4 regions of the Thermoanaerobacterium sp. R66 genome follow, and region 3 is predicted to be linked to each of the others. Evidence: riboswitches for the same ligand, from Rfam matches in the RefSeq annotation. Region 3 holds a riboswitch; each other region holds the start of a gene.

Evidence for each region. Region 3 has a riboswitch for S-adenosylmethionine ahead of metK (methionine adenosyltransferase). Riboswitches for the same ligand answer to the same signal wherever they lie in the genome.
Region 1: another riboswitch for S-adenosylmethionine. It lies ahead of JJQ93_RS10295 (homoserine dehydrogenase); the one in region 3 lies ahead of metK (methionine adenosyltransferase).
Region 2: another riboswitch for S-adenosylmethionine. It lies ahead of metA (homoserine O-acetyltransferase MetA); the one in region 3 lies ahead of metK (methionine adenosyltransferase).
Region 4: another riboswitch for S-adenosylmethionine. It lies ahead of JJQ93_RS00635 (homocysteine synthase); the one in region 3 lies ahead of metK (methionine adenosyltransferase).

Annotation. Positions count from the first base shown of each region.
Region 1 covers NZ_JAEUWW010000001.1:2,062,640-2,065,837, reverse strand. Annotated here, with positions in the region: gene JJQ93_RS10295 (homoserine dehydrogenase) at 51-1,343, opposite strand; SAM riboswitch class I at 1,407-1,509, opposite strand; gene recR (recombination mediator RecR) at 1,658-2,257, opposite strand; gene JJQ93_RS10285 (YbaB/EbfC family nucleoid-associated protein) at 2,271-2,606, opposite strand; gene dnaX (DNA polymerase III subunit gamma/tau) at 2,676-3,198, opposite strand, start outside.
Region 2 covers NZ_JAEUWW010000001.1:135,819-139,016, forward strand. Annotated here, with positions in the region: gene JJQ93_RS00585 (APC family permease) at 1-839, opposite strand, end outside; gene metA (homoserine O-acetyltransferase MetA) at 984-1,901, opposite strand; SAM riboswitch class I at 1,965-2,072, opposite strand; gene JJQ93_RS00595 (geranylgeranyl reductase family protein) at 2,261-3,198, shown strand, end outside.
Region 3 covers NZ_JAEUWW010000001.1:1,525,753-1,528,950, reverse strand. Annotated here, with positions in the region: tRNA gene JJQ93_RS07815 (tRNA-Pro) at 1-70, shown strand, start outside; tRNA gene JJQ93_RS07810 (tRNA-Val) at 76-151, shown strand; tRNA gene JJQ93_RS07805 (tRNA-Tyr) at 196-281, shown strand; gene JJQ93_RS07800 (peroxiredoxin) at 507-1,007, shown strand; gene JJQ93_RS07795 (rubrerythrin family protein) at 1,028-1,531, shown strand; SAM riboswitch class I at 1,661-1,762, shown strand; gene metK (methionine adenosyltransferase) at 1,838-3,025, shown strand; gene JJQ93_RS07785 (HD-GYP domain-containing protein) at 3,135-3,198, opposite strand, start outside.
Region 4 covers NZ_JAEUWW010000001.1:145,238-148,435, reverse strand. Annotated here, with positions in the region: gene JJQ93_RS00640 (YHS domain-containing protein) at 380-574, opposite strand; gene JJQ93_RS00635 (homocysteine synthase) at 789-2,081, opposite strand; SAM riboswitch class I at 2,212-2,314, opposite strand; gene cysK (cysteine synthase A) at 2,404-3,198, opposite strand, start outside.

The sequences.
Region 1 (3,198 bases), 540 kb from region 3:
AAATTTACTTTCCGTTAATTTAATGACGTGCATCATACTTTGTATAATTTTTATATAACTTCACTTTGTATTGTATTAACTTGTTTATTATCCACTTCATTGTCATCATGCAACACTTTGAAGAGACTTTCTATTGTACACATTTTTTTGTTTTCTAAACTTTCTATAAACCTGTTTATATCATTATCAAAAAGCTTGAAAACAGCCGCAAAAGTATTTCCATCATAAACAGACTCATTAAACGAAGCGCCATTATCAGTAAAAAATTTTAAAATATTTTTTATATTAAACTTGTAAAATGGTTTAAGTTTTATATAAAATACATCTGTAAAACTACCATTAAAAACTGAAATGCGTTTAGACGTATGATTCGTTTTTATATCATAATTCAATAGTATATCTATTAAATCTGCAACAACCGAATCACCTGTAGGCATTTGTCCTGCACCTTTTCCAATAAAAATTAGCTCTTTAAAACTGTCTCCTCTCAGTATAACAGCATTGTTTACATCACCAACACTTGCTAAAATGTTGCTATCTTCTATCAATATAGGCTCTACACTCGCATAGACGTTTCCTTTCTCGTATTTAGCCCATGCAAATGGTTTAATCTTGTATCCCAATTTTTCAGCATAATATATATCGTCATTTTTTATTTCATTTATACCATATCTCAATATTGAATTAGCAGAAACATCAGCATCGAATGCTTTTTTTATGAGAATCACAAGCTTATACAAAGCATCGAATCCTTTTATATCGTAATCCGGATTGCTTTCAGCATAACCTCTTTTTTGAGCTGATAAAAGTGCTTCATCATATTTCATTCCCTTTTCTGTTATTTGCGTCAATATGTAGTTTGTAGTACCGTTTATTATCCCTCCTACAAAATTTATTTCATCGGTTATTTTGAGCCTCTCAATTTGATGTATAATGGGGATTGCTCCAGCGACACTTGCTTCAAATTTCAAAAATACACCATTTTCATCTGCCATTTTTCTAAGCTCGTCTCCATATTTTGCTATTAACTCTTTGTTTGCAGTAATTACATGTTTTTTAGAAATTATCGCCTTTTTTACGTACTCGTAAGCAGGATCAATTCCTCCCATTACTTCAATTATTGCACTTATTTCGCTATCACACAAGATTTCGTTAGCATCAGTTGTTAGTATTTCATCTACACCATTAACATTTCTCGGCTTATCAGGATGCTTCACTAGTATTTTTTTTATTTCGGGATAAAACCCCGTTTTTTGTTTTATATGCTGTTTTCTTGATGCGACTATTTTATAGACTCCGCTTCCTACTGTTCCAAATCCCAACAATCCAATCTTAAATTCCATGTGGCATACCTCCTAAAAATTTTTGGCCCTCTTCAATGAGAAGAGGGCCAAAATACGCCACTCCTCTCATCTCTCAGGTTTTCCCTGCAGGATTTGGCACCAAACGCATATAAATGCCGGTTGCCGGGTTTCATCGGGCCAGTCCCTCCACCACTCTTGATAAGAGGCCTTCAATATTCTCTTTTAAATTTGTTGATATTTATATTATCACTTTATACGCTAAGAATCAATACATATTTTTAGATTTTTTATCTTTTCCACATTTTCTTACATCAACATAGTACCTTTTAGTTAAAAGATTCAATTTCGATCACTTACATTTCCCTTCTGCCTTCTAAAGCCCTTGACAGTGTTACAGAATCTGTGTATTCGAGGTCACCGCCTACCGGTACACCATGTGCAATTCTTGTCACCTTTATTCCAAAAGGTTTTATAAGCTTTGCGATGTACATTGCAGTTGCCTCGCCTTCTATGTCTGGATTTGTAGCTAATATTATTTCATTGATTTCAGCGTCTTTTATCCTCTCCAACAGCTCTTTTATCTTTATATCCTCTGGACCTATTCCATCCATAGGCGATATTGCACCGTGAAGTACATGGTATAAGCCTCGATATTCCCTCGTCTTTTCCATCGCTACTACATCTTTGGGATCGGAAACTACACATATGGTATGTGTATCCCTCGTCTCATCACTGCATATACTGCAAAGCTCACTGTCAGTAAAGTTATAGCACTTTTTACAGTATCTTAAATTGTTCTTTGCCTCTAAAATAGCATTAGACAAGTTAACAACATCGTCTAAAGGCATATCTAAGATGTAAAACGCCAGCCTCTGAGCTGTCTTGCGTCCAATGCCGGGAAGTCTTGATAATTCATCAATAAGCCTTGACAATGACCTCGAATATACGTTCATTAATTAATTCACCTCAGAACAAGCCAGGTATGTTGAAACCTCCTGTTATTTTTCCCATCTCTTCTGCAATCATCTTTTCAGCACTTCTTAAAGCTTGATTTACTGCAGCCAATACAAGATCCTCCAGCATCTCTACATCGTCTTTGTCAACGACATCCGGATCGATCTTTATGCTTATAAGCTCCTTTCTGCCATTTGCCACTACCTTTACAGCTCCACCGCCTGCAGACTCCTCAACCGTCTTGTTTTCAAGCTCCTCCTGCATTTTCTTCATTTGCTCCTGCATCTGCTGCGCTTGCTTTATCATGTTATTCATGTTGAAACCGCCAGGAAATCCTCCTTTAGCCATCCAAATACCTCCTAATTAATTTTGTATTCTCTCTTATTTATATGCTAATTTTGACTCAGTAGTGATTAATCAATCTATTATTTCTACATCGCCAAAATATTTTCTTACTGCCTCAATTAACTGTTCATCTTCATTTTTTTCTTCTGTAGCAAAAACTATGTTGTAATCATTACCTGTCAGTCTTTTAATAGCATCTTTGATGTAATCTTTATTTTCGATTTTATTAAGCTCTTCTTTGTAAAACACATGCTCCTTTGGATATTCTATCACAAAATTGCCATCTTTCAAATACGGTTTGCCTAAGCTTAAAAAAGAAAAAATCATCGGTCTGTCTTTCTTTATCATGCTTAATAGTTTTTTGAAAACTTCATTCACATTTATCTCAATGCTCTTATCTACTTTATCAACTATATCATCAGTTTTTTTCGCTTCTTTTTTTACCACTACATCATCAAAAGCCCTCTCAGATTTTAAAGTTTTATCATCAGCGACAATATCCTTCTCTACAGATGGCATTACTTTTCCATTTTTAATCACATTTTCCAACATACTTAGTCTATCTAAAATACTGTCCATATCAGGTGAGATTTCC
Region 2 (3,198 bases), 1.4 Mb from region 3:
ATGACATTCGCAATGTTTTTTCCTAAAAACTGTTTGAGGATGTCGGCTATTGGAGAAGCACTTTTTGCAAGCTGGCTTTGTGGCATTGCACCCATTGCCGAAAGGTTTATGGCAAGGTACATCACTACAGCTATTAATATTCCGAATATGGTGCTTAACTTTACGTTTCTTTCAGGGTTTTTAATTTCTTCAGCGGTTATTGACGCAGTTTCAAGTCCTACAAACGCCCACAGCGTTGAAGTTGCTGCTGCAGACAAAGTATTCATGCCTTTTCCTGCAGGGAACAATGGCATTACATTGCTTGACTTGAAATGTACTGCTGATACGATTATGAAGAATAAAAAAAGACATACTTCAAACACAGTTATTGTTGTTTGAGTTGAGCCAGCCTTTTTTACACCTATTATATTGATTATCGTAAAAATCCATAAGATTCCACTGGTGTACAGAAAAGCGGCTAAATGATTTTGCGATAAAATCGGGAATAAAGCGCTTGAGTAACTGGCAACTGCAATGACAACGGCAGCGTTTCCGATCCATGAACCATTCCAGTATAACCACGCATTGATAAAACCTATAAAGTCTCCAAAAGCTAATTTTGAGTATTCATACGGGCCACCGGCTTTTGGAATCCTTGAACCTAAATTTGCAAATGATAATGCCAACAATATTGATCCGATGCCTGTAACAAGCCATGCCAGTATTGTTGCGCCAGGACCTGATTTAGATGCAAGTGTAGCAGGAAGCATGAATATGCCGGAACCCATCATGTTACCTGTCACAAGTGCTGTGGCGATAAATAGGCCAATGTCTTTTTTGAGCTTTTGTGTTTTGTCCATATAGTACAATTCCTTTCTATAAATTTTTGAAATAGCATAATTAAATTAGCACAGGAAAGTGAAAAAGTCAATGAATAATTTTGCAAAAATGATATAAAAAATGCAGGATATAAAATCAAGTTTTATAACCTGCATAAATCATATTTATTCAATTGAATTCACATCGTATGGTGTTTTTTGGTATACATAGTAATTTAACCAGTTAGAAAACAATAGATTTGCATGGCTTCTCCATTTTACAATTGGCTCATTGTTAGGGTCATCTCCCGGGAAATAGTGTTTTGGTATTTTTATAGGAATGCCTTTTTTTAAATCTCTTTCGTATTCAGATTTTAGAGTCAAAGGATCGTATTCAGAGTGACCTGTCACAAATATCTGCCTGCCAGATTTTGATGCAACTATGTATACGCCTGCCTCATCTGATTCAGAAAGTATTTCAAGGTCATCTACAAGCTCTATATCTTCTTTTCTGACTTCCGTGTATCTTGAATGGGGCGCATAAAATTCGTCGTCAAATCCCCTTAATAAGTCGACATTTTTTTTGGAAACCTTATGCAAAAATACGCCAAACATTTTTTCTTTCAGTGGGTATTTAGGAATCCTATAATGGTAATAAAGACCAGCTTGAGCACCCCAGCAAATGTGAAATGTTGAAAATACATTGTGTTTGCTCCATTCCATTATTTCTTCAAGCTCATGCCAATAATCAACATCTGAAAAGTCCAAAGTTTCCACTGGTGCTCCGGTTATTATGAGACCGTCAAATTTTTCATGTTTTACGTCATCAAATGTTTTGTAAAAAGCTTCTAAATACTCTGGCGCAGTGTTTTTAGATTTGTGTGATGCTGCATAGAGAAATTTTAGATCGATTTGCAGTGGATTGTTGCTAAGTAGCCTTAATAGCTGTGTTTCTGTCACACTTTTTGTAGGCATCAAGTTTAAGATGGCGATCTTAAGAGGGCGTATATCTTGATGAATTGCCCTTTCTTCAGCCATTACGAATATATTTTCTTTAGCTAAAATATCGATGGCAGGTAGGCCATTTGGTATATTGATGGGCATTTGCAAACCTCCTTCAATGTAAAAAATAAAACGCCTCAGAGATGAGGCGTAGATAATCACATCTACTCATCTCCCAAAGCTATAAGCTTTGCAGGAATTAGCACCATTTTCATAAAATATGACGGTTGCCGGGTTTCACAGGGCCAGTCCCTCCACCACTCTTGATGAGTTTTGATTTACGATATTAAATTGTTAAAATAATTATATATTTATTGAAGTTTGATGTCAATAATATGAAGGACACTTTTCGCTAATTCTTATATTGACAACTGTTTGTTTATGAATAGCTTAAAATAATCCAATTTGTGGCTTTTATTTAGTATGTTTTGCAATTATAATTGAATTTAGAGGTGAAAGAAATGTATGATGCAATAATAATAGGTGGAGGACCTGCAGGATCTACATTAGGAAGAAAGCTGTCTAAAGAAGGATATAAGGTATTGTTGATAGAAAAGCATGTTTTTCCAAGGTACAAAGCCTGCGGTGGCGGAATAACGAAAAGGTGTTACAAATTATTAGATATTGATATAAGCCAATACGTAGAAGATATTACCAATGAAATTATCTTTAAATTTCCTAACGGCAAACAGACTGTTTTGCAGACTGGTGAGCCTATAATATATCAGGTAGATAGGACTAAATTTGACAAATATTTAATAGATAAAGCAGCTTATTATGGGTGTGAAATACATGATGGTGAATTATTTTATGACTTTTATCAGCATGATAAGGGACTTGTCGTTGTGACAGACAGGAGTGAATATGAGACAAAGGTTTTAGTAGGTGCAGACGGAATAAACAGCAATGTGGCACATAAAGCGAACTTAATAAATGGCAAAAAAGGCATAGCACTTGAAGGTGAAGTATACGTCGATAATAGCTTAATCGATGGATTAAAAGGAAAAGTTGTGGTGGATTTCAACGCAATAAGATATGGGTATGGATGGGTATTCCCTAAAGGTGATAGATTGTCTATTGGTGTCGGGACTTTTTTAAACAAAGTTTCAGACATAAAAGAAATGTTATCTAAAATGATAGAGGAAAATGTGGACGGAAATATAAAAGACTGCAAAATTTACGGGCATCAGTTGTCGTTTCCTGATGGGAGCGATGGTGTATTTAATAACGATAGAATAATATTGATTGGAGATGCTACAAGGCTTGCTGATCCATTTACAGGCGAAGGAATATACAATGCTTTGCTTACTGCAGACATATCATTTGATGTTCTAAAAAAGCATTTCAGTGGAGAATGTGGATTGGATGAATACACTCTTAGACTCAATAGAGAAGTTGT
Region 3 (3,198 bases):
GTAGCGCAGTTGGTAGCGCACGTGCTTTGGGAGCATGGGGTCGGGGGTTCGAGTCCCTCCACCCCGACCATGATTGGTCGTATAGCTCAGCTGGGAGAGCACCTGCCTTACAAGCAGGGGGTCATAGGTTCGAGCCCTATTGCGACCACCATTTCTATTTGTGAATATTTTTTCTCATTAAAATAAAATAATCATGGAGGGATACCCAAGTGGCTAAAGGGGGCAGACTGTAAATCTGTTGGCTGGTGCCTTCGATGGTTCGAATCCATCTCCCTCCACCATGAATACAAGGCTAAAGGGCCTTTTTTTATTTTGCCTTTCAAGATTTCCTTATCATAATGATTTTTAAAAACATCGATAAAAAATTTTCCAAATCCTATTGACATAAAAAATAATTGATGTATAATAATACTTGTGAAGGGAAAATAGTTATTAATAGAAATAAAATATTAATAGCTTATCCAATGTATGATTGACTAAGAAGAATAGATGAGAGGTGTGTACATATGTCGTTGGTAGGTAAGAAAGCTCCTGAATTTAAGTTAGACAGCACAAAAGGTCAAATATCCTTAAGCGATTATAAAGGTAAATGGGTAGTGCTTTTCTTTTATCCACTTGACTTTTCGTCAGTATGTTCGACAGAAATACCTGAGTTTAACAGGATGAAACCTGAGTTTGACAAGCTCAATACAGAGCTATTAGGTATCAACACAGATAGCGTTTATTCACACAAGGCATGGATAGATAGCCTCGGTGGTGTTGATTTTCCGCTTTTGTCTGATTACAACAAGGATGTCACAAGGCAGTATGGAATACTTATTGAAGATGCTGGAATTGCTTTAAGAGCTGCTTTTATCATTAATCCAGATGGAATTATTGATTATGAAGTTGTACATGAGCCAGTAATCGGCAGAAATGTCGATGAAATACTAAGAGTGCTTAATGCACTTCAAACAGGTCATGCTTGTCCTGTAGGTTGGAAACCAGGGGACAAAGTATTAGATTAAAAAAAGGAGGAGATTTTGAAATGAGAGAAATGACGACAAAAAATCTAAGCGATGCATACGCAGGTGAAAGCCAGGCCCACATGAGGTACCAAATTTTTGCTGATGTGGCTGAAAAGGAGGGTAAGCCAAACATAGCAAAGCTTTTTAGAGCTATCTCATATGCAGAGCTAGTCCATGCTAGAAATCACTACAATACATTAGGAGAAGTGAAAGACACAGTAGCAAATCTTGACAAAGCAATAGCAGGTGAAACGTTTGAAGAAGAAGAAATGTATCCTGCATATAAGGCAGTTGCTGATCTGCAAGAAGAGAAAGCTGCAGATAGAAGTTTTAATTATGCGTTAGAAGCAGAAAAAATACATGCTAAGATGTACACAGATGCAAAAGCTGCAGCATTGAAAAATGAAGACATAAAGATTTCTAAAGTATATATTTGTCCAGTATGTGGCTATACTGTAATTGATACAGCACCAGAAAAATGTCCTGTATGCGGAGCTCCAAGGGATAAGTTTGTTGTATTCTAAAAGGCAAAAGAACCCCTTCATTATCATATATTAACTTTAAAGTGCTTGACAGTCGTCAAGCACTTTTTCACTTTCTAATTGACTTATTAGTTGTACTGTGATATTATATTTTAAGTTAAATAAGTGAAACTCTTATCAAGAGAGGTGGAGGGAAGAGCCCTGTGAAGCCCGGCAACCTGTCTTACGACAAGGTGCTAATTCTCGCAGAAGTTTACTTCTGAAAGATGAGGGTGGATGTGCCTCTTCTTTTGGAGAGGTTTTATTTTGTTTTAGGTCTTTTATGTGATTTAAAAAAGGAGGATACAGATGAAAAAGTATTTTACTTCAGAATCAGTTACTGAAGGACATCCAGATAAAATTTGCGATCAGATATCTGATGCTATTGTAGATGAGATCTTAAAAAATGATCCATATGCGAGGATAGCCTGCGAGACTGCTGTTACAACAGGTATGGTATTGGTGATGGGAGAAATATCCACAAAGTGTTACGTTGACATACCTAAAATCGCAAGAAAAGTCATAGAGGAAATAGGATACACTCGTGCAAAATACGGCTTTGATGCAGATACATGCTCTGTGCTTACATCAATAGATGAACAGTCTCCAGATATAGCATTGGGAGTTGATAAGGCTCTAGAAGTTAAAAAAGGCATCTCCCACGATGAGCTGGAAGAACAAGGCGCTGGAGACCAAGGCATGATGTTTGGATACGCATGTACAGAGACGCCTGAGCTTATGCCTCTTCCAATATCATTAGCACATAGGCTTGCTCGCAGATTAGCAGAGGTAAGGAAAAATGGCACTTTAGATTACCTAAGACCTGATGGCAAGACACAGGTGACGATTGAGTACGTTGATGACGTGCCAAAGAGAGTTGATTCAATCGTCGTATCTACACAGCATTCACCAGATGTGGATCATGATAAGATTGAAAATGATGTAAAAGAGTATGTGATAAAACCTATCGTTCCACCAGAGCTTATTGATGATGATACGAAGATATATGTAAATCCGACAGGGCGATTTGTAGTCGGCGGACCACAAGGAGACAGTGGTCTTACAGGAAGGAAGATAATAGTCGACACTTATGGTGGATATGCAAGACATGGCGGCGGTGCTTTTTCTGGCAAAGATCCATCGAAAGTAGACAGATCTGCTGCGTACGCTGCAAGGTATGTAGCGAAAAACATCGTAGCTGCTGGGCTTGCTGAAAGGTGTGAAGTTCAATTGGCGTACGCTATAGGCGTAGCTACACCATTAGAAGTCAATGTAGATACTTTTGGCACTGGGAAAATATCTGATGAAGAGATATCAGAAATAGTTAAAAAAGTATTTGATTTGAGACCTGCTGCTATTATAAGAGATCTTGATTTAAGAAGGCCTATTTATAGACAAGTTGCAGCATATGGACATTTTGGACGCACAGATCTTGACCTTACATGGGAGAGAACTGACAGAGTTGAGATACTGAAAAAACTTGCTTTCAATAAATAATAATTTTAAAGCCCGGAGTTTCCTCCGGGCTTTGCGGCTTGTATATTTATATTTATAGCCGCGATTTTTATAAAAATTGTACGCTCCGCTACTTTTATTATAGCATAAATTAGATGGCGATTCCATTGCTTTCTCTATTTTCTTTTTCGAGAATTTGTGTCTTTGTTTTAACC
Region 4 (3,198 bases), 1.4 Mb from region 3:
TTGCTACAACAGTGTGCTAAAAGGCACTAATTCTCTGCTTTAAAAAATTTTATAAAAGATTGTCTTTATGTTTTACACCGATATATTGCTATTACCGCCATAGCATCCATATATTATAACCTCCGTTCCACATCTATCACTAACGCACGATATAATAAAAAATGATATAAGGTCTAAAATTAACTCAAGAAAAAGATACACTATAATAAAACCTTAGTACCATCTAGAAATTTATAATGCAAAAATCATGCCAAATAAAAAGGGTCTGAAAAATATCAAATCTCTAAATAAATTAGAGAATGATAGTTCAAACCCAAGTAAAAATTAATCAAATAGAAATTTATAATGCATTTTAGTAGATCATGTACGTCAGACCAAATTAACAGCAACCATGATGACTGTGCCCACCATGATGTCCTCCATCACTTTCATTTTTTACATATTTTTCTGGATTCTTTTCAAATTCTGCTTTACAACTTTTCGAACAGAAAAAATATTCCTTTCCATTGAATGTTGTTTTAGCTGCAGCATTATCCTCTTTAACATCCATTCCACACACTGGATCCTTAGCCATTTTTCACACCTCCTTTGATACATTATACCTATACTGGGTTTATGTTTATATGATATCATTTAATTACACAAAAGTCAATCGGAATATACATATTTATGTGCTTCTATTATTAATTTAAATATTATTGCCATAACATTATATTAAACAAATATCTAGTAAATTATTTTAAAAATGTCAAAAGCCCTCTTCTATTGTGAAGAGAGCTCTATAATAATTATTCTGCTGCTTTTTTAAGTGCTTGGTCAAGGTCATACAATATGTCGTCGATGTCTTCTATGCCTATTGAAAGTCTTATTTGGTCTGGGGTTACACCTGCTAATGACAATTCTTCTTCGTTTAATTGCGAATGTGTCGTGCTTGCTGGATGAATTACCAAAGACTTTGCGTCACCAACATTAGCCAGCAATGAGAATAATTCAAGGCTGTTTATGAATTTGATTCCAGCATTTATTCCACCTTTTATTCCAAATGTCAATATTGATCCAGCGCCTTTCGGTAGGTATTTCTTTGCAAGCTCATGATATTTATTTTCTTTAAGTCCAGGATAGTTTACCCACGTCACATTTGGATTGCTTGCTAAGAATTCTGCTACTTTTTGTGCATTTTCCACATGTCTTTGGACTCTTAATGACAAAGTCTCTAATCCTTGTAAAAATAAAAATGCATTGAAGGGGCTTAAAGATGCACCAGTGTCTCTTAAAAGCTGTACTCTCAATTTTGTGATATATGCAGCAGGTCCAAATGATTCAACATATTTAATCCCATGATAGCTGGGATCTGGCTCTATAAATTCAGGGAACCTTCCGCTTCCTGCCCAATCAAACTTTCCTGAATCTACTATTACTCCGCCTATTGATGTCCCGTGGCCTCCTATAAATTTTGTCGCTGAATGTACTACTATATCTGCGCCATATTCAAACGGACGGAAAAGATATGGTGTTGCAAATGTGTTGTCTACAATTAGCGGTATTTTATTCTCATGCGCTATTTTTGCTATAGCCTCGAAATCAGGTATATTTATCCCGGGATTTCCTATTGTCTCTATATATAATGCCTTTGTTCTGTCTGTTATTGCTTTTCTGAAATTTTCAGGATCATCTGGATCTACAAATGTCGTTTTAATGCCAAGTTTAGGCAATGTTAAAGCAAATAGATTGTATGTTCCACCATATAATGTGCTTGCAGATACTATTTCATCACCTGCACCTGCTATATTTAATATAGAGTATGTTATAGCTGCAGCACCAGATGCTGTTGCAACTGCCCCTACTCCTCCTTCAAGTGCGGCAATTCTCTGTTCAAATACATCATTTGTCGGATTCATAATTCTTGTATATATGTTTCCTGCCTCTTTAAGATTGAATAATGCTGCTGCTTGATCAGTATCTTTAAAAACATATGATGTTGTCTGATAGATTGGAACAGCCCTTGAACCTGTCGTTGGATCCGGTTTTTGCCCCGCATGTACCTGCAATGTGTCAAATTTTAATTTTCTTTCTTCACTCATCTAAATCTCTCCTCTTCATAATTTTAGTTTAAAAAAATTAAAAGTTATTCTTATAATTCACCTCTTTTCGTTATTTTTAGAATATTAAAAGCCCTCTTCGATGTAGAAGAGGGCTAAATTTACGCCGCTCCTCTCATCTCTCAGGTTTCCCTGCAGGATTTGGCACCAGACGCATAATATATGCCGGTTGCCGGGTTTCATCGGGCCAGTCCCTCCACCACTCTTGATAAGAGGTTCGATATTTTCTTTATATTGCTAATTATATTAACACTTTAAATCAATAATGTCAATAGGTATTCTTGGACATTTATCAGGTTGAAATTTAAAATCTATATAAATTTTCACTAAAATACCTATCAGATCTATCAGGAAATACTACAACTATATTTTTTGGTTCCTTTTGCTTATTAGCCTGTTTTATAGCCGCAGCAAAGGCAGCGCCCGATGATGATCCTACAAATAATCCTTCTCTTTTTGCAAGTTCCTTAACATAATAAAAGGCTTCATCATCAGTTACCTTTTCGACATCATCTATTAAGCTTACATCCATAGTATCAGGTATAAAATCATTACCTATGCCCTCTATTTTATAGCACTTTACTAAATCTCCTCCACCAATTATTGAACCAATAGGATCAGCAAGCACGCCTTTTACTTTAGGATTTTTCTCTTTTAAATACCTAACTACACCTGTGAACGTTCCACCAGTACCTGCTCCAGCAATAAACACATCTACATTTCCATCCAAAGCATCATATATCTCTGGTCCTGTTGTTTCATAATGAGCCTTTACATTTGCCATATTTTTAAACTGGTTTGGAATATATGAGTCCTTAATCTCCTTTGCTAATTCATATGCTTTATCCATCGCTCCTTTCATTCCAAGCTCTTTAGGCGTATTTACTATTTCAGCACCCAAAGCTTTCATTAGTATCTGTTTTTCTACTGAAAATTTAGTTGGTACAACAAATATGACTTTATAACCTTTATTCAATGCTGCAAGTGCAAGGCCAATGCCCGTATTCCCAGCAGTAGGCTCTATTATAGTAGAACCTTTTTTTATTAACCCTTTATCTTCAGCATCTTTTATCATGTAATAGCACGTTCTATCTTTTAC